DNA from 2 places in the Microbacterium sp. SW12 genome. Region 1 is predicted to be linked to the other one. Evidence: predicted binding sites of a transcription regulator. Region 1 holds the regulator's gene; the other holds the start of a gene.

Region 1 (9,247 bases):
TCCTCTGCGAACCGGCGCAGCAGGCGCACACCCTGCTCGGGACGCGACTGCTCGCGACCACGGAACAGGATCATTGCCTTGACCTTGTCGCCGGCCTTCAGGAACGACTCCGCGTGCTTGCGCTTGGTTTCGTAGTCGTGCGGCTCGATCTTCAGGCGGAACCGGACTTCCTTCAGGACCGTGTTGGCCTGATTGCGTCGCGCTTCCTTCGCCTTCTGCGCAGCCTCGTACTTGAACTTGCCGTAATCCATGATCTTGACCACGGGCGGCTTCGAGTTCGGAGCGACCTCGACGAGATCGAGATCGGCCTCCTGAGCCAGACGCTGCGCGACTTCGACGCGAACGACACCGACCTGTTCGCCGCCGGGACCGACCAAACGGACCTCGGGCACGCGAATGCGGTCGTTGATACGGGGATCGCTGATGCGGAACTCCTCTTCGTGCGGGTGTAAGGCACCACGACACGGGGTGCGTCGCGGGTGAGATCAGAACACTCCACCCGCTCGACGCATGGCATCGGCTTCGTGCACCCTGCCACTCGACTGTTCTTCGAGTGCGACCTCCCCCGACAACCAGGTTGCCAGCAGAAGCGGAGTGCGTGGACCCGGTAGCCTTGAGCGGCAAGCGCGGGTGGGATGTGATCCTCTTTCGTGTCCGGGGCATGACGCTCCGGAGCCCGCATGAGTCTAGCAGAAAGCACCACGTGTCGACGATTCCCGGTATCCCCGACTCCGCAGCATCCGACAGCGAATCGGCAGACCGCCGAGACCGCGAGCGCGAGCAGCGCTGGGAAGAGGATGCCGAGGCCGCCGCTGCCGCGTCCCGAGACATCGCCGACGTTCCCGCGGTCGAGGTCATCACGACCACCGCCGTGCACCTCATGAGCGCCGCCGCCGTCAAGGTCGGGCTCGCCGACGACCCCGACCGGCAGAAAGACCTCGATGAGGCTCGCAAACTCATCAACGCCCTCGCCGGTCTGATCACGGCAGGTGCCCCGGAGATCAGCGACATGCACGCTCGCTCACTGCGCGATGGCCTGCGCTCACTGCAGCTCGCGTTCCGCGAGGCATCCGTCATTCACGATCCGATCGGCAAGGGGCCGGGCGAGAAGTGGACCGGTCCGGTCACCTGACCAGAGCCGACGCGCACTCCGGATGCGCCGCGCCAGGGCGCGAGTCCTCAGGCCTGTGAGCGCCGGATCTTCACGGCCAGGGAGTCCACGAGGACCGCGATGCGGTCATCCGTCGACCAGCGCTTCGCGAGCCGCTGCAGCACGGCATCGAGCTCCTCGCGGTCCAGGCCCGGCATGATGTCCAGCTGGACCTGCACCTCGGGCCCTCTCCCCCGCGCCTGCGGATCAGCGGGGGCCAGCGACAGATCGAGAACGGCAAGCTCCGCGCCGATGCTCTCCTGGAATCCGGCGAAGACCTCGGGTGAAGAGTGGGCAGGCTCCCACGCCTGCCCCTGCGCGATAGCCCACACGGCGGGACGACGGATGACGAACTCGGTCTCGGATCCGGGATCGAGCACGATCAAGTCTGTGCCGTCGTCGACGGCTGCCGCGGCGGTGCGCACGCCGTCGGCCGGAACGGGACGCGCCGCGGTGTCCCACACGCTCATCGCCGCGACCGACGAGAACACCGGCAGCACACGCCTGCCGTCGGGCGCGGCAACGGTGACGATCGACAGCTCCTGCGTCTTGTCGACGGTCAACCCGTGAGCGCCGACCCCCTCGTCGCCCTTCTCGGCGATGAGGGGGATCAACAGGCGCGCCGACCGGTACGCGTCGATCACCGCACCGACGGGAGCCTGACCCGCCCGGAATCGCTCGATCGCGCTGACGAGCTCGGGATCTGCCGATCCATCGTCACCGGAGAACGGGTTCGCCTCGAAGCTGCGACCTTCCCAGGGAAACCCGGCGGAGTCTGCAGTGTGTCGTGGTGCGTCAGCAGCGGAACCGCCGGTGCACCGATCGTCAGCCTCCGGCGACATCCAGCGCCTCGGCCAAGGTGAAGGCACCTGAGTACAGCGCCTTCCCGACGATGGCTCCCTCGACACCGAGCGGAACGAGTTCGCGCAGCGCGGCGATGTCATCCAGGGTCGCCACCCCGCCCGACGCGATCACCGGCTTGGGGGTGCGTGTGGTGACCTCACGAAGCAGGTCGAGATTCGGGCCGCGCAGCGTCCCGTCCTTGGTGACGTCGGTGACGACGTAGCGACTGCATCCGGCATCCTCGAGACGATCGAGCACCGCCCACAGGTCGCCGCCCTCCTGCGTCCAGCCGCGGGCGGCGAGGGTCGTTCCCCGAACGTCCAGTCCGACGGCAACCAGCTCGCCGTACCGCCCGATCACGTCGGCCGCCCACTCCGGGTTCTCGAGTGCGGCGGTGCCGAGGTTGACGCGCTCGGCGCCGTACTCGATCGCAAGCTCGAGGCTGCGGTCATCCCGGATGCCGCCCGATACCTCGACGTGCACGCCCTTGACCTGCTTAATGACCTTGCGAATGACGCCGACGTTGCTGCCGCGGCCGAAGGCGGCATCCAGGTCGACCAGGTGGATCCACTGCGCGCCCTGCCGAGCCCAGTCGACGGCGGCCTCCACCGGGTCGCCGTAGCTCGTCTCCGACCCCGCGGCACCCTGCGTGAGGCGCACCGCCTTGCCATCGGCGACATCGACGGCGGGCAGCAGGATCAATTCGGGCGTTGACGCGAAGTCGTTCATGGTTCCTCGGGCGGGTTCACGGAGCCCGCGGCACGCCGATGACTCTCGGAGGCAGGCACGAGTTCAGAGGGTAGCCGCGGGAAGGCTCGCGATCCAATTCGCCAGCAACCGGATGCCCGCCTCGCCCGATTTCTCGGGATGGAACTGCGTCGCCGCCAGCGGACCGTTCTCCACGGCTGCCACGAACGGGACGCCGTGCGTGGCCCACGTGACGACCGCGCTCGGGAAGGGCTCCTGCGACGGGAGGGTCCAGTGCTGCGCCGCGTAGGAGTGGACGAAGTAGAACCGTTCCGACTCGATCCCGCGGAACAGCGTCGAGCCTGAGCCGGCCTCGACGGTGTTCCACCCCATGTGCGGCAGGACGGGAGCGTCGAGCTCGGTCACCGCGCCGGGCCACTGTCCGAGTCCGAGACTGTCGGCTCCGCGCTCGACACCGTGCTCGAACATCACCTGCATACCGACGCAGATCCCGAGCACGGGTCGTCCGCCCGCCAAGCGTCGCTCGATGAGCTGATCCGCCCGGGATTCGCGCAGCGCATCCACGACGGAGCGGAAGGCGCCGACGCCCGGAACGACCAGACCGTCCGCAGCCATGATCAGGTCGCGGTCATCGGTCAGGCGGGCGTCAGCCCCCGCCAGGGCCAGCGCCTTGACCGCAGAGTGAACATTGCCGGATCCGTAGTCCAGAACGGCGACCGTCGGCCGCGCGGTCGTTGTCGACGCCGAGGTCACAGCGCACCCTTCGTGCTCGGGATACCGCGCACGAGGGGATCGAGTGCCTTGGCCTGGCGGAAAGCGCGCGCGAAGGCCTTGTACTCGGCCTCGGCGATGTGGTGCGGATCACGGCCAGCCAGAACCCGGAGGTGGACGGTGAGGCCGGCGTGGTAGCTGATCGCCTCGAAGGTGTGCCGCACGAGCGACCCCGTGAAGTGACCGGCGATCAGGTGAAGCGCGAACCCGTCGGGCTCGCCGTCGTGCACGAGGTAAGGACGTCCACTGATGTCCACGACAGCTTGGGCCAAGGCATCGTCCAGCGGAACGAGCGCGTCGCCGTAACGCGAGATGCCCGACTTGTCGCCGAGGGCTTCACGGATGGCGTCACCGAGCACGATCGCGACATCCTCGACGGTGTGGTGAGCGTCGATCTCCACGTCACCTTCGGCACGCACCGTGAGGTCGGTCAGGGAGTGCTTCGCGAACGCCGTGAGCATGTGATCGTAGAACGGGACGCCGGTGTCGATCGTGCTGGCGCCGGTGCCATCGAGGTCAAGGCTCAACTCGACGCGCGACTCGCTCGTGGCTCGCGTGACCGATGCGGTGCGGCTGCTGCTCATGCGCGAGAGTCTATCGACGCGAGTGCTTCCAGAAACGCGGTGGTCTCCTCGGCGGTGCCGGCCGACACCCGCAGGCTGCGCGGGATGCCGATGTCACGAACGAGGATGCCGCGATCATAAAGCTGTTGCCACGTGCGTCCGGGGTCTTCTACCCCGCTGAACAGCACGAAGTTGGTCCACGACTCGTAGGCGCGGTAGCCGAGAGCTTCGACTGTCGCCGAGATGCGATCGCGCTGCATCACGATCTCATCCACCATCTGGAGCATCACCGGGGCGTGGGCAAGCGCAGCGAGCGCCGCCGCCTGCGTGAGCGAACTGAGGTGGTAAGGCAACCGCACCAACCGCAAGGCATCGATCACGGCGGGATCGGCAGCGAGGTAGCCAACGCGGGCTCCGGCGAAGGCGAACGCCTTGCTCATGGTGCGCGAAACGAGGAGGCGTTCGCGGCCCGGCAGCAACGACAGCGCGGATGGCGCCGTTCGAGGCGCGAACTCGAAGTACGCCTCATCGACGATCACGATCCCGCGCGTCGCCTCGTAGGCGGCCTCGATCACCTCGAGGCTCATCGGCGTCCCTGTCGGATTATTGGGGGCGCACAGGAACACGATGTCGGGATCGGCGGCAGCGATCTGGTCGACCGCCGATACGGCATCCACCGTGTAGTCGGCACCTCGGCTTCCGGAGACCCACTCGGCCCCGGTCGCTCGCGTCAGCAAGGGGTACATCGAATAGGTGGGAGCGAACCCGAAGGCGCGACGCCCCGGCCCGCCGAACGCCTGGAGAACGTGCTGAAGCACCTCGTTCGATCCGTTCGCCGCCCAGATCTGGTCGGCGACGAGGCCATGGCGAAGGTACTCGGCGAATCCCTCACGCAGTTCCCGGAACTCGCGGTCCGGGTAGCGGTTGATCTCGCCGAGGGCGCGTCCGATCGCATCCAGGATGTCGTCGGCTACCTCCCGCGGCACCGGGTGAGTGTTCTCGTTGACATTCAGGGCGACAGGAAGTGGCGCCTGCGGTGCGCCGTACGGGGTGAGACCCCGTAGGTCATCGCGGAGCGGAAGATCATCGAGGCGAATCGTCACCCGTCCCATCGTACGGTGCCTGATGAGGCCGCACTCGGTTCTTCAGCAGGATTCACTCGCTGTAGGCGAGGGGGATAGCGAGCTGCTGCCCCGCGCTCACAACGCTTCCCGTCAGACCGTTCAGGCGGGAGATCTCGGCCACGACGTCGCGGGGGTCGGCATCCGGTGCGATCTCTTGCGCGATGGACCACAGGGAGTCCCCCGCCGAAACGGTGACCGTCTCGAACGTCCCCGCCGGCGCCGAGGAATCAAGGGAGGCGAGGGCGGCACCGCCACCCCAGATGACGCCGAGGATGACGATGACCGCCGGCAGCGCAGCAAGCGCCGTGAGGACGGCTCGACCACGAGCAGTCAGTCGAAGCCGTTTCGCGGCGGGTCGGGCCGCAGCGATCGTCGTGGGTGCGGTGCCGAGAGCAATCGTCGTCATGTCATCCTCCGTCATCTCGAGGAGAGATTCGCATCCACCGCCCGGCCAGGAGTGGCGGATGCGAAGCTCTCTTCCGAAGTTATCTTCGAGTATTCTGGCTGTCAAGTCGGATTCCTCCCGGGGATGTTTCGAACACGACACGCGGGCCGGGTATCCCCGAAAGGGTATTGAGGCGGTTACGGTTTCGATGAAGACAGGTCATCACCAACCTCCGACATTCGAAGACGAGTGCGGGCAGATGCGAGCAGCGACAGGAGCGGGGCAATGAACGAGGAGCCGGTACGGGAACGCGCTAGTACGCGGCGGCGGCGCAGCCTCAGCGAGAAACAGCTCGCGATTCTTGAGGTGATCCAGCGCTCGATCGCCCGAAACGGCTACCCGCCGAGCATGCGTGAGATCGGCGATGCCGTCGGGCTCAAGAGCCTCTCGAGCGTCACGCATCAGCTCAACCAGCTGGAACTGAGCGGATACCTTCGCCGCGATGCCGGCAAGACGCGCGCAATGGAGGTGCTCATCGACCTACCGGGCATGGCCGCTGAAAACCCCGCAGACACCGCGCCGTCTGTCGGCGACGCAGCGATGGTGCCGCTCGTCGGGCGCATTGCCGCTGGCGTGCCGATCACCGCTGATCAGCAGATCGAAGAGATCTTCCCGCTTCCCCGACAGCTCGTCGGCAAAGGTGAGCTTTTCATGTTGCGGGTCAGCGGCGAATCGATGATCGACGCTGCGATCTGTGACGGTGACTGGGTGGTCGTACGCTCCCAGGCGACCGCCGAGAACGGCGACATCGTCGCCGCGATGCTCGACGGTGAAGCGACGGTCAAGGCATTTCGCCAGCGGGATGGACACACCTGGCTTCTCCCCCGCAATTCAGCCTTCGAACCCATCCTCGGCGACGAAGCGACGGTCCTCGGCAAGGTCGTGGCGGTCCTTCGCGCGGTCTGAGCCGCACCGATCGCCATATTCGGGTGAGGCGGTGAACGTGGTCTTCCGCCAAAATGGGGCCCATGAGCTCGCCGACACCCGAAGACCTCGAATCCCGGATCCGCGCCCTCGAGGCTGAAAACGCGCGTCTGACGGTCCGCACCTCCCCGTCCGGTGGGTGGTGGCGCGCCGCCCTGTCGGCGTTCGTCATCGTGATCGCGACGATTCTCGTGCCGGTGTCGGTGGTCACCACGTGGGCACGCGTGCAGCTGGTCGACGAGGATGCCTTCGTGTCGACGTTCGCCCCGTTGACCGAGGATCCCGCCGTCCAGGAACTCATCGTCGATGAGGCGACGGCAGCCATCGATGCGCAGGTCGACTTCGCGGGCCTCACCGACCAGGTCTTCGACGGCATTGAGGACCTGGGACTGCCTCCCGCGGCATCGACAGCGCTCAACGCACTGCGCGCGCCGGCTGCCCAGGGCGTGCAGAACCTGGTCAACTCCGCGGTCGAACGCATCGTGGAGTCAGATGCCTTCTCGGATGTCTGGGCCTTCGCGCTTCGGGGTGTCCACCGCTCGATCACGACCGTCGCGACAGCCGACGGCGGCGGAATCCTCGTCCTCGACAACGACGGCCTCGGGATCGCGCTGGGCCCGATCATCGACCAGGTCAAGGAACGGCTCACCGAGAGTGGGGTCGGCGTTGCCGGGCTCATCCCCGGCATCGACAAGACCATCATCATCGGCGACGGCGAGGCGCTCATCGCGTTCCGGACTGTCTATGCGCTCGCTGATGCTGTCGGCTGGTGGCTCTCGATCGTGACCATCGCGCTGTTCGTCCTGGCCATCGTCATCGCGCGGCGCCGCAGCGTCGCGGTAATCGGTACGGGGGTCGGACTGTTCATCGGCGGCGGCATGCTCGCTGCCGGATTCAGTATCGGCGCTGCAGCAAGTACCGTCGTAGCCGGCCAGCTCGACCTCTCCCCGTCGGCCCTCAGTGTGATCTATGCGCAGCTCACCGCATCCATGGCGCAGAGCGCGCTTGTGATCGCGCTGCTCGGTCTCGTGATCGCGGTCATCGGCTGGCTGATGGGGTCGAGCCGTTCAGCCACCGCCACCCGTGGCGGCGTAAGCGGCTTCAACGCGACTATCCGCGGCGCTCTCGCCGCGCGGGGACTCAACACTGGCGCCTTCGGACGCTTCCTCGCTCGGTACCGCGTCGCGATCCGGATCGCGCTGGTCGTCCTCGCGGTCATCTGGCTTCTTGCGCTCCGCCCACTTTCCTTCAGCGACGTCGTCCTGGTGTTCCTCGTGACGCTGATCGTCGCGTGGGTCCTCGAGTTGCTGCAGCGGCGCGAGATCGTCGAGGTCGAGGTCATCGAGGTGGACGTGGCCGACGCGGACGGCTCCGAGGAGATCGTCGTCGAGGAGCGCGCCAGCGACCGCGCGTAGCGTGGGGACCATGGCTTCCTCCCTTCCCCGGCTCCCCTACGGCACCTGGCCGTCTCCGATCTCCGCAGCATCCGTCGCCGCGGCGTCCCCGCGCTACGAAGGTGCGGCGTTCGTCGCGGCCCCAGACGGCGAGGAGATCTGGTGGGGACAGAGCGTTCCAGCCGAGAGTGGGCGCACGACAGTCCGACGGCGCCTGGCCGATGGGACTGTCGAAGAGCTCCTGCCCGCCCCGTGGAACGCTCGGTCTCGTGTGCACGAGTACGGCGGCGGCCCGTGGGCAGCGACGGATGACGGCGCGTTGTGCTTCGTCGAGAAGACTGACCAGCGGATCTGGATCCTCGCCCCGGATTCTGAGCCGCGCGCCCTGACACCGGCCGGGACGCGGATGCGATTCGGTGGACTGCGGTTCGCCGCCGGAGAGCTGTGGGCGATCCGAGAAGACCACACACGGCCCGGCGTTCCCGCTCGCGACATCGTGCGAGTTCCGCGCAACGGTTCTGCCGCGAGCGATGTGGATCAGATCGTCTCCGTGGTGGCGGGGAGTGACTTCGTCGCCCACCCCGCGGTTTCGCCCGACGGATCCCACCTCGCCTGGATCGCCTGGAATCATCCAGCCATGCCATGGGATAGCACCGAGCTCCGTCTCGGTCGATTCGTGAACGGCCGTATCGAGAAGTGGCAGACCGTCGCCGGTGGCCCAGACCGAGCGCCCCTGCAACCCGAGTGGCTGGACACCGACAGACTCGTGTTCCTCGACGACCCCGATGGTCGGTGGAACCTGCACTCCTGGTCGGCCTCTCACGGCGCAACGCCCATCGCCCCGGCCCCGGAGGACACCGGAGGGCCGCTGTGGTCCCTCGGGGGGCGCTGGTATGCCCTGGGGGCAGACGGCACCGCTGTCTGCGTCCGCACCCAGGGCACCGATCGGGTCGTCGCCGTCGCTCCCGGCGGCGATATGCACGATCTCGGCGGACCGGTGAGTTCCGACGTGTCGGTCGAGGATGCCGCGGGCCGGCGTGCCCTCGTGATCGGCTCCCGGACGGACGGCGCCGCCGGCGTGTGGCTGGTCGATATCGACAGCGCGCGCTGGGAGCCGGTCGCCGGCGGTGAAAGCGCCTGGCCTGCCGAATGGACGCCGCGGCCGATCGAGCTAAGCACCGAAGGCCCCCGGGGTGAGGTCCACGCCTTCGCCTTCCCCCGACGAACCCGGAGGCGGCCGCTCCGGAGGGGGAGCTTCCGCCCTACATCGTCCTCGTACACGGTGGTCCGACGGGCCATGTCGGCGGTGCGGCATCCCCGAAGAT
Region 2 (9,247 bases), 890 kb from region 1:
CGACCGTCCGTCGTACGGTGACCGTCCGCGTCGGGATGACCGCCCCTCGTATGGGGATCGCCCGCGTCGGGATGACAGCCCGTCCTACGGTGACCGTCCGCGTCGGGATGACCGCACCGGCTACTCGGATCGTCCCCGTCGTGACGACCGCCCCGCCTACGGCGACCGTCCGCAGCGTGAGGGTCAGGATCGTTACTCGGAGCGTCCGCGTCGGGATGACCGTGCGCAGCAGGACCGCTACTCCGATCGTCCGCGTCGTGACGACCGCCCCGCCTACGGTGAACGTCCGCGTCGGGATGACCGCGGTGGTCATGGCGACCGCGCGCGCCGCGACGACCGTCCGCAGCGCGAGAGCCAGGACCGCTACGGAGACCGTCCGCGTCGCGGTGACCGACCCTCCTACGCAGACCGCCCCCGTCGTGACGACCGCGCCGGTTACGGGGATCGTCCACGTCGTGACGATCGTCCGCGTCGCGACGACCGTCCAAACCGCTCCGACTGGAACGCTCCGACGCGCACGGCTGCCCACGAAGAGCACGTGGATGTCGTCCACGAGCGTCTGCAGGCCGAGGCCGTTCAGGCTGACGCTGTCGAGGGCGTCGGTTTCGGTGACCTGGGGCTCGGCGAGAACATCGTCCGTGTGCTCGCCGAGCTGGGGGCGGCATCGCCGTTCCCGATCCAGGCTGCGACCATCGCTCCGATCCTCGAGGGACGCGACGTGCTAGCCCGCGGCCGCACCGGCTCGGGCAAGACCATCGCCTTTGGCGCCCCGCTCGTGGAGAGCATTCTGCGTTCGCAGGCAGGAAGCCGTCGTGAGTTCGGTCGCTCTCCCAAGGCTCTGGTTCTCGCTCCCACGCGTGAGCTCGCGCTGCAGATCGACCGGACGATCCAGCCGATCGCCCGCAGCGTCGGCCTGTTCACGACGCAGATCTACGGTGGCGTGCCGCAGGCGCGCCAGGTCGGTGCCCTCAAGAAGGGCGTCGACGTCATCGTCGGCACGCCGGGCCGCATCGAAGACCTCGTCGAACAGGGCAAACTCGACCTCTCCGAGGTTCGGATCGCGGTCCTGGATGAAGCCGACCACATGTGCGAGCTGGGCTTCCTCGAGCCGGTGCAGCGTATCCTGCGCCTCACCGCTGACGGCAGCCAGAAGCTGCTGTTCTCGGCGACGCTCGACCGTGAAGTTGCCGCGCTCGTCGACGAGTTCCTCGTCGAGCCCGCCGTCTACGAGGTTGCTGGCGAGGACCAGGATTCGAGCACCATCGAGCACCGTGTTCTCGTGATCGACCACCGCGACAAGGCAGAGATCCTGACCTCGCTCGTCGACCGCGACGGCAAGACCCTCGTGTTCGCCCGCACGCGTGCGTACGCCGAGATGCTCGCGGAGCAGTTCGACGACGCCGGCATCCCGTCCCTCGCGCTGCACGGGGACCTGAACCAGGCCAAGCGCACGCGGAACCTCGAGAAGCTGACCTCGGGGCGGGTGCGGGTGCTCGTCGCCACGGATGTCGCCGCGCGCGGCATCCACGTCGATGACATCGACCTGGTAGTTCAGGCCGATGCTCCCGACGAGTACAAGACGTACCTGCACCGCTCGGGTCGCACAGGGCGGGCCGGTCGTGAGGGCCGCGTTGTGACGCTCATCACGCGTCAGCGTCGTCGCCGGATGACCGAGATGCTCGACCGCGCCGAGATCGACGCGCCGTTCGAGGACGCGCGCATCGGCGACGACCTGCTCGAGGAGATCGCGGGCCGTCAGCTCGCCGACGTCGACGCCTGACGCGCCGCACCACTCCCGGCACTCCCGCGCCTCTGGCACCCTGCGCTAGGTAGGAAATATCTCCGAGGTAGGACGAATCCCCACCGGATCGTCCTACCTCGGGTATTTGTCCTACGTCGAAGAGGAGTCGTCAGCGGCGTCAGAACAGCATGGCGGCGGCGTCAGCCCGCCTGCCGCGCGAGGTCGTGACGACGGATGCCGCCGCGCGGCGCGCAGCCAGACCGGGGACCGGCTCGCGTGGGGGAGCTTCTTCTTCGGCGTGGCCGGTCAGTCCGTGCACCCGCAGCAGCGGACGGACGCGCTTGGCCAGCCATTGCCGGTAGGCCTTCGGCGCGTAGGCGGAAGCGCCCGGATAGAGTCCGCGATACGAGCCGACCAACTCCGGATGCTCCCGCTCAAGCCATTGCCAGAACCACTGCTTCGCCCCCGGCCGCAGGTGCAGCGCGCCGAAGACCACCCGGTGTGCACCGGCTGCGCGGATGCGCCCCAGTGCGTCATCGAGCGTGGCGATCGAATCCGTGAGGTGGGGGAGGATCGGCATCAGGAACACAGTGACGCGGAATCCGGCATCCGTCGCTGCGCGGACGGTCTCGAGCCGCGCCGCGGCGCTCGGGGTCCCCGGCTCGAGGGTGCGCTGTAGTGCATCGTCGAAGACGGCGATCGACATCGCGAGCGAGATGTCGACCTCACGGGAGGCTTCCGTCAGAAGCGGAAGATCGCGGCGCAGCAGCGTGCCCTTCGTGAGGATCGAGAACGGGGTACCGGCATCCGTCAGCGCCTGAATGATCCCGGGCATGAGTCGGTACCGTCCCTCGGCCCGCTGATAGGGGTCGGTGTTCGTGCCGAGCATGACTGGGTCGCCCGTCCAGGAGGGTCGCGCGAGTTCCGTGCGCAGCACGTCGGCGACGTTGACCTTCACGACGATCTGCGAATCGAAGTCGCGCCCGGCGTCCAGCTCGAGATACTCGTGCGTGCCTCGGGCGAAACAGTTGTGACTGATGACGCCGTTCGCGATGAAATCACCGGTGCCGGTCGTGATGTCGACCATGTCGATGCTGTGCCCGAGGTCTTCGATTCCGACGACGCGGAGGTCACTCGATGTCTTCACCGCACCGTCGACGATCGAGAGCTTTCTCGTGATCGCGGGCCGTGAGATCTCGAAGAAACGCATTCGCGAAGCCAGCCCGCCCGTGACCCGGATAGCGCTCACCCCGTTCGGCCGCGGCCCCTCGGTGACGGCAGGGATATCAAAGCACGCAAGTGCCTCGCGGACCGTACCGAGCACGTCCTCGTTCTTGTTGCTGATTCTCAGCACACCCCGCGAACAGGAGCCTTCGGCGTCGAAGATCCCGCCCAGGTATCCGGCCAGCCATTCCTCGCTCGGGTCTGTAGGTCGCTGGATAAGGGCCTCAATTGCGGCCACCGCCTCTTTGCGTGCTGTATGGATAGCGAGCATGGCGCGCCGCTGCTCGGTTGCAGCTGTAAACGGCCTGACGTTGGTGGGGATTCCCTCGAGCGCCAATAGCGCCTGGGTGCGTTCGAGAGCCTCCGTGTCCGCGAGAGCGAGCCGAAAGGCGTGAATCGCGCCGGTGCGACCCCCACGCGGGTATGTCTTGTGCAGAATCATCCCGTCGCCCTTAATCATCCCCGCAAGGTAGCCCAGCCGCCACCATCTGTCGGTGGCGTCGTGCCCTGTGACTCTCGCCGCTCCAATCCCGAAACCCATCAGCCGGTTGTTAAAAGTTAGGTAGGGACGCTGCTCCGGTCCACTCATCGCTCCCGTCACGTGCTTCCAGCCTCGCTCGGTCAAGAAGCGGTGATCGGCGCTTGCGACGAGCTCTGTCCCATCGGCGAGGGTCACGCGGTGTGCGCGTCGGACCGTCGCCCACTTCGCGCGCACCGTTGTGGCAACGTACCGGCGGTACTCTCCGCGGCGTTCGGTGCCGATGATCGATTCTCCGACTCGAAGATCGCCGAGGGCGCGGGTGCGGCCGTCGGCGAGCAGGATCATGGTTTCCGGAGCTAGGCAGTACGAGCAGGCATGACTGCATCCCCGGTAGGGGTTCACTGTCCAGTCGAACGGCATCCCCGAGGCGCCGGGCACGTGGTTGAGGGCGCTCTTGGCGACGACCTCGTGAAAGGTCATCCCCGCGAACTCGGGTGTCGTAACGGATCGGACGAAGCCGCCGAGGTGCTCCATTCCGGGCAGCGCGTTGCCATCGCTCGCGCCGATCGTCTGCCCGTTCCACCGCATGCGCACAGTCGAACAAAAATACGATCAACTGTCAACCCGCAGGTTGGATTGCCCGAACTGGATGCCGAACCTGGAGGCATCCTACAAACGCGAGACGCAGTACCGCCCGACGTGAACCGCAATCCCACACGGGGTTCGAAGCTGCACCGGTACGCGGGCATAGAATCGCGTCGGCGACGGGGCCGATCCGCCGATTCCGGCAGGCCCGCGCCATCGATGTGGAAGGAAGGGCTCACATGGAGCGCGACATCTACGACGAAGACCACGAGGCGTTCCGCGACGTCGTCAAGGAGTTCGTCAAGCGTTACGTCACGAACGAGGCGATTGCCCGGTGGGATGCCGAAGGCGAGATCGACCGCGAGACGATGAAGGCCGCGGGTGAGTCCGGCCTCATCGGCCTGTCGGTGCCGGAGGAGTTCGGCGGCGCCGGGATGCTGCAGGACTACCGTTTCCGCGCGATCGTCATGGAAGAGGTCATCGCGGCAGGCTCGGGATCGCTGGCCGGTGCTTTCGGCATCCAGGACGACCTGGCCGTGCCCTACCTCGTGCACATGGGTACCCAGGAGCAGAAGGAGAAGTGGCTTCCCGGTATGGCGACCGGTGAGGTGATCGGTGCGCTCGCCATGACCGAGCCCGGCGCAGGAAGCGACCTTCGCGGCATCAAGACGATCGCGAAGAAAGTCGACGGCGGCTACGTCGTCAACGGCGCCAAGACCTTCATCTCCAGCGGCAAGACCGCCGACCTGGTGGTCACCTTCGTCAAGACCGGCGAGGGCAACCGCCCGGATGCCTTCAGCCTGATGCTCATCGAGAACGGTATGGAAGGCTTCGACCACGGCAAGAAGCTGCACAAGATGGGCTTCCACGGCCACGACACCGCTGAGCTTTCGTTCAGCGACGTCTTCGTTCCCGAGGAGAACCTCATCAGCGGCCGCGAGGGCATGGGCTTCGTGCAGCTCATGATGAACCTGCCCCTCGAGCGCATGTCGATCGGTGTCGCGGGTGCCGCCGCGGCTCAGGCAGCCCTGGACTGGACCTTGGCCTACACGAAGGACCGCGAGGCCTTCGGGGAGCGGATCGCTGACTTCCAGAACACCCGATTCCGGCTTGCCGACATGGCTGCCGACGTCGAGGCGCTGTGGGCATATACCGATCGGGTTATGCGCGCGTACGCCGACAAGAAGCTCTCGGCCGAGGAGGCCGCGAAGTACAAGTTCTGGGCGACCGAGCGAGAGTGGGCGGTCCTTGACCTCGGGGTCCAGCTGCACGGCGGGTACGGCTACATCACGGAGTACCCGATCGCGCGCGCGTTCCTCGACGCTCGCGTCCACCGCATTTACGGCGGTACCAACGAGATCATGCGCGAGATCGTCGGGCGTGACCTCGCTGGCAAGCGCTGATCACACCTGCGACAGGATGCCGCGACACCGCCCTCTCAGGAGGCGCGGGTCGCGGCATCCGTCGTTCGTGGTGCCTTGGCGAGGGACAACTCGGCTGGGTGAAGGACAACTCGGCTGGGCGAGGGACAACTCGGCTGGGCGAGGGACAACTCGGCTGAACGGTTAGGCGATGCCCCAGGGGAAGAAGAGGGCGAAGAGGGCGGCGGAGGCTAGCCAGAAAGCGGCGATGAAGACGACGTCGCGGGCGCGGAACGGCACGAGGTGTCGCTCGGTGCGATCGGGGTAGGCGCCGAAGGCGCGGGAGTCCATCGCGAGGGCCACCCGCTCGGCATGACGGATCGCGCCGGCAAGCAGCGGCACGAGATAGCTGGCCCAGCGGCGCAGACTCGCGATCGGTCCGCGCCCGCGGTGCGCGCCGCGCACGCGGTGGGCCTGCCGGATGATTTCAAGCTCGTGACCGAACCGGGGCACGAAGCGGAACGCGGCCAGGGCTGTATACCCGATCCGGTACGGGACGCGCAGCTGCTGCACGCAGGCCCGCACGAGATCGGGACCGGTCGTGCTGAGGCCCGGGATGAGCGAGAGCGCGAGGATCGCAGCGAGCCGCAACCCCGTTGCGAGTCCGATCTCGAGAGCGCCGCTGTAGAGGGTCCATGCCCCGATCTGCAGCACGGGCGGGGTGTCGGCGACGAGTGCGGCATCCGTCCAGAGCGCGAAGCCGAAGCCCAACACCGCTATGGCGCCGGGTATCGCCAGTGCGAGAAGGACGGCGGCTCGGATGCTGAGACTCACGCCGACGAGCAGCACGAGGTACGACAGCGCGAGAAACGCCACCGGTGTCGCAAGATCGCGCACGAATACGAGCAGCACGAGCGCCGGAAGGACCGCTGCCATCTTCGCAAGCGGGTTCAGCCCGTAGAGGAAGCGCACCGCAGAGGTGCGCCGCACGGCGGCGTACGGGTCATCGGCAACGGATGCCGGGAGCATTGTCGGCGCCGTCGTCACGGGCCACCCCGGGAAGGTCAGCAACGCGGGTGACCGTTCGCAGTTCCGGGTGCGTGGCGAGCGGGGCGAGGGCGCGCGCGAGCGGCGGGACCCGCAGGCCCGCGCGGGCGATGAGCTCGGCATCCGCGAACACCTCGCCCGGCGCTCCGCACGCCGTGAGGCGTCCCGACTCCATCACCGCCACGCGGTCGGCGTACTCGGCGACCAGCTGCATGTCGTGGGTGACGACGATGATGGTCGTGCCCTCACGGTTGAGGTCGCGCAGCAGACCGAGAAGTTCGTCTGCTCGGGCGCGATCTTGTCCGAACGTCGGCTCGTCGAGGACGAGCACGCGAGCGCCGGCGACAAGGGCGGTTCCGACCGAGAGGCGCCGCTTCTGGCCCCCGAGAGCAGGAACGGATGAACGTGCGCGCGCTCGCGCAGCCCGAAGCGGTCGAGAAGATCGAGGGTGCGCCGCTCGATTTCCGCCTCGTCGAGGTGCTGGCGTCGCAGGCCGTGCGCGATCTCGTCGAACACTGACGCCGCGATGAACTGGTGCTCGGGGTTCTGAAACCCGAACCCCACATGGGTCGACAGAGCCCGGTCATCCAGGCGGGCAACATCGAGGCCGTCGATCCGGACGGTGCCCCGGGGCGGCGTGAGCACCCCGGCCAGAGCCTGGATCAGCGTCGTCTTACCCGCCCCGTTCGCACCGACGATAGCGAGGAAATCGCCGTCGCGAACCTCGAGCGAGACATCCGTCAGAACTTCCGTCTTCTTGCGGCGCAGCGTGAGTCCGCGCACCTCGATGCGCGTGCCGGATGCCGACACCCGTGTCTCGGTCGCCGCACCCGCACCCGACCCCGCCTCGCGTGTAGCGGCAGGAGCGGGCTGACGATCGAGTGCCGCGCGCAGTTCGTCGGGACTGATCGGCAGCGTGTCGAAGCGGTACCCGGCCTCCCGCAGGCGCAGAGCCGCGAGCGTCGAGGTCGGCAGCCACACGCCGAGGTCGTGCAGTTCGGCCGCGCGCCCCCGCAGGATCTCGTCAACCGCCCCATCGGCGATCACGACGCCCGCGGCATCCAGCACGACGACGCGGTTCACGAACGGGGCGGCGGCGTCGAGGTTGTGCTCGATGAGCACGATCCCCTTGTCGCCGGATGCCGCGAGCTCGTCCAGGGCGGCATAGACGTCATCGATCCCGCGGGGATCGAGGTTTGCCGTCGGTTCGTCGAGCACGAGAAGGGGCGAACCCATGGCCAAGGCGCACGCGATTGCGAGCCGCTGCCGACCGCCTCCGGAGAGGCGATCGGGGTTCTCTGACCGCCGTTCCCACAGCCCGACCCGACGCAGCGCACTCTCGGCGCGGGCGAGCACCTCGGCTGCCGGCAGACGTAGGTTCTCGGGCCCGAACGCGACCTCGTCGAGCAACGTGCCAGTGACAAGTTGCGCGTCGGGGTCCTGGAACACGATCCCCACCTGGGTCGACAGCTGCGCGACGGAGTGCGTCGCGGCATCCATCCCGGCTACCTCGACGCGGCCCGTCAACGTGGCGGGAACGGCGTGCGGGATGAGCCCGTTCATGGCGAGGGAGAGCGTCGACTTGCCCGAACCGCTCGGCCCGAGAAGCAGCACGACGTCGCCGCGCGACACCTCGAACGACACGGATGCCGGGGTCGCGGCATCCTCACCCTCGTGTGTGATCCCGACCTCGCGCAGCTGCAGCAGCCGCGCGTGTTCCCTGCCGTGGGTCGGCTTCGGTGTCGCCGTCTCGCCGGGAGCGGGGGCGACGGAGGCCGAGCGTGCGGCGGAGTCGGGGGGAGCTGTCACGGGTCCTCGTCGGGAAGGGAAGTATGCCCTAACTTAGCTGAACCTAACTCCACGCGCCCCGAGATTCCGGTTTCGCGAGGAAGCCGCGTGGAGCGTCACGCGCGCCGCGCGACGCCAGCGCGCCGCAGCGAGACGCCGATTCCCAGACCCGCAGCAGTCCACGCGACGGGGCCGAGCACGGCCACGATGAGGTAGATGATCTGGGCCAGCAGCGGAAGGGAGGCGAGGTCGGCGGCGAAGGCGACGACGACAGCGACCAGGATGCCGATGACGACGGCCGAGATGAAGAACCGCCAGGCATCCCACACCCGGTAGCGGGTGAGGGCGGCAACGAGCTCCTGGATGCCGCCGAAGAGGATCGCGGTGCCGAGGAACCGCAGCGCCCACTGGGGAGCCATGGCGCTGGCCACGAGGGCCGCGAACACGTGGCTCAGGAGCGCGACCCAGGGCAGACGGATGACCTCCTGCGCGATGATCCCCGGCAGCACGTGTGCGCCGAGAACGAATCCGTAGAAGATCGGTGCGATCCCGAGCACGAACGGCGTGACCCAGCCCGCAATACCCGCGAGGAGCCCCGTCGCGACGCCGATGGCGGCGGTCGTGAGGAGCACACGCGTCGTCAGGACGGAGGATCGGGCCACCGTATCAGCGTACTGCCGCGTTCGGGACCAAAGTCGGTCTCAGAGACGTCTGCGCCGTCGGGTCAGTCGCACTCCGGGCAGCGGCGGGGCGGGGATGCGCTCCGGGCCGTGGTCGATGACGTGACCGAATCGGGCAGCCGCGTTCTCCCAGTCCTCGCGGGCGGCGACGATCTCGTCGTGTGAGCGTCCGACGAAGTTCCACCACATCACGATCTCGTCCGGGAACGGTTCGCCCCCGAGTAGGAAGATCCGCGCGCCCCCGGTGGATCGCAGGGTGATCGCGTCGCGGTGTGTGCCGAGGTAGAGCAGGTGGTTCGTATCTAGTTCGGCGGTGTCGTGCGCCTGCCCGCCGGGTGCG

The links. Region 1 encodes LexA, which represses DNA repair genes until DNA is damaged. Its sites were predicted from a motif close to TCGAACANNTGTTCGA; they were not measured.
Region 2: a site for LexA is predicted at 4,043-4,058, ahead of MICSW_RS00810 (intein-containing Rv2578c family radical SAM protein). Genes of this name have one in related genera too.

What each region holds. Positions count from the first base shown of each region.
Region 1 is NZ_AP024335.1:1,045,438-1,054,684, reverse strand. Features, by position in the region: gene infC (translation initiation factor IF-3) at 1-425, opposite strand, end outside; gene MICSW_RS05280 (DUF1844 domain-containing protein) at 704-1,132, shown strand; gene MICSW_RS05275 (SseB family protein) at 1,180-1,992, opposite strand; gene priA (bifunctional 1-(5-phosphoribosyl)-5-((5-phosphoribosylamino)methylideneamino)imidazole-4-carboxamide isomerase/phosphoribosylanthranilate isomerase PriA) at 1,976-2,722, opposite strand; gene hisH (imidazole glycerol phosphate synthase subunit HisH) at 2,786-3,454, opposite strand; gene hisB (imidazoleglycerol-phosphate dehydratase HisB) at 3,451-4,056, opposite strand; gene MICSW_RS05255 (histidinol-phosphate transaminase) at 4,053-5,147, opposite strand; gene MICSW_RS05250 (LysM peptidoglycan-binding domain-containing protein) at 5,191-5,565, opposite strand; gene lexA (transcriptional repressor LexA) at 5,830-6,510, shown strand; gene MICSW_RS05240 (hypothetical protein) at 6,573-7,943, shown strand; gene MICSW_RS05235 (TolB-like translocation protein) at 7,954-9,247, shown strand, end outside; gene MICSW_RS05230 (prolyl oligopeptidase family serine peptidase) at 9,189-9,247, shown strand, end outside.
Region 2 is NZ_AP024335.1:156,751-165,997, forward strand. Features, by position in the region: gene MICSW_RS00805 (DEAD/DEAH box helicase) at 1-1,780, shown strand, start outside; gene MICSW_RS00810 (intein-containing Rv2578c family radical SAM protein) at 1,920-4,034, opposite strand; gene MICSW_RS00815 (acyl-CoA dehydrogenase family protein) at 4,271-5,434, shown strand; gene MICSW_RS00820 (energy-coupling factor transporter transmembrane component T) at 5,597-6,421, opposite strand; gene MICSW_RS00825 (hypothetical protein) at 6,396-6,653, opposite strand; gene MICSW_RS00830 (ABC transporter ATP-binding protein) at 6,614-8,248, opposite strand; gene MICSW_RS00835 (ECF transporter S component) at 8,344-8,889, opposite strand; gene MICSW_RS00840 (pirin family protein) at 8,929-9,247, opposite strand, start outside.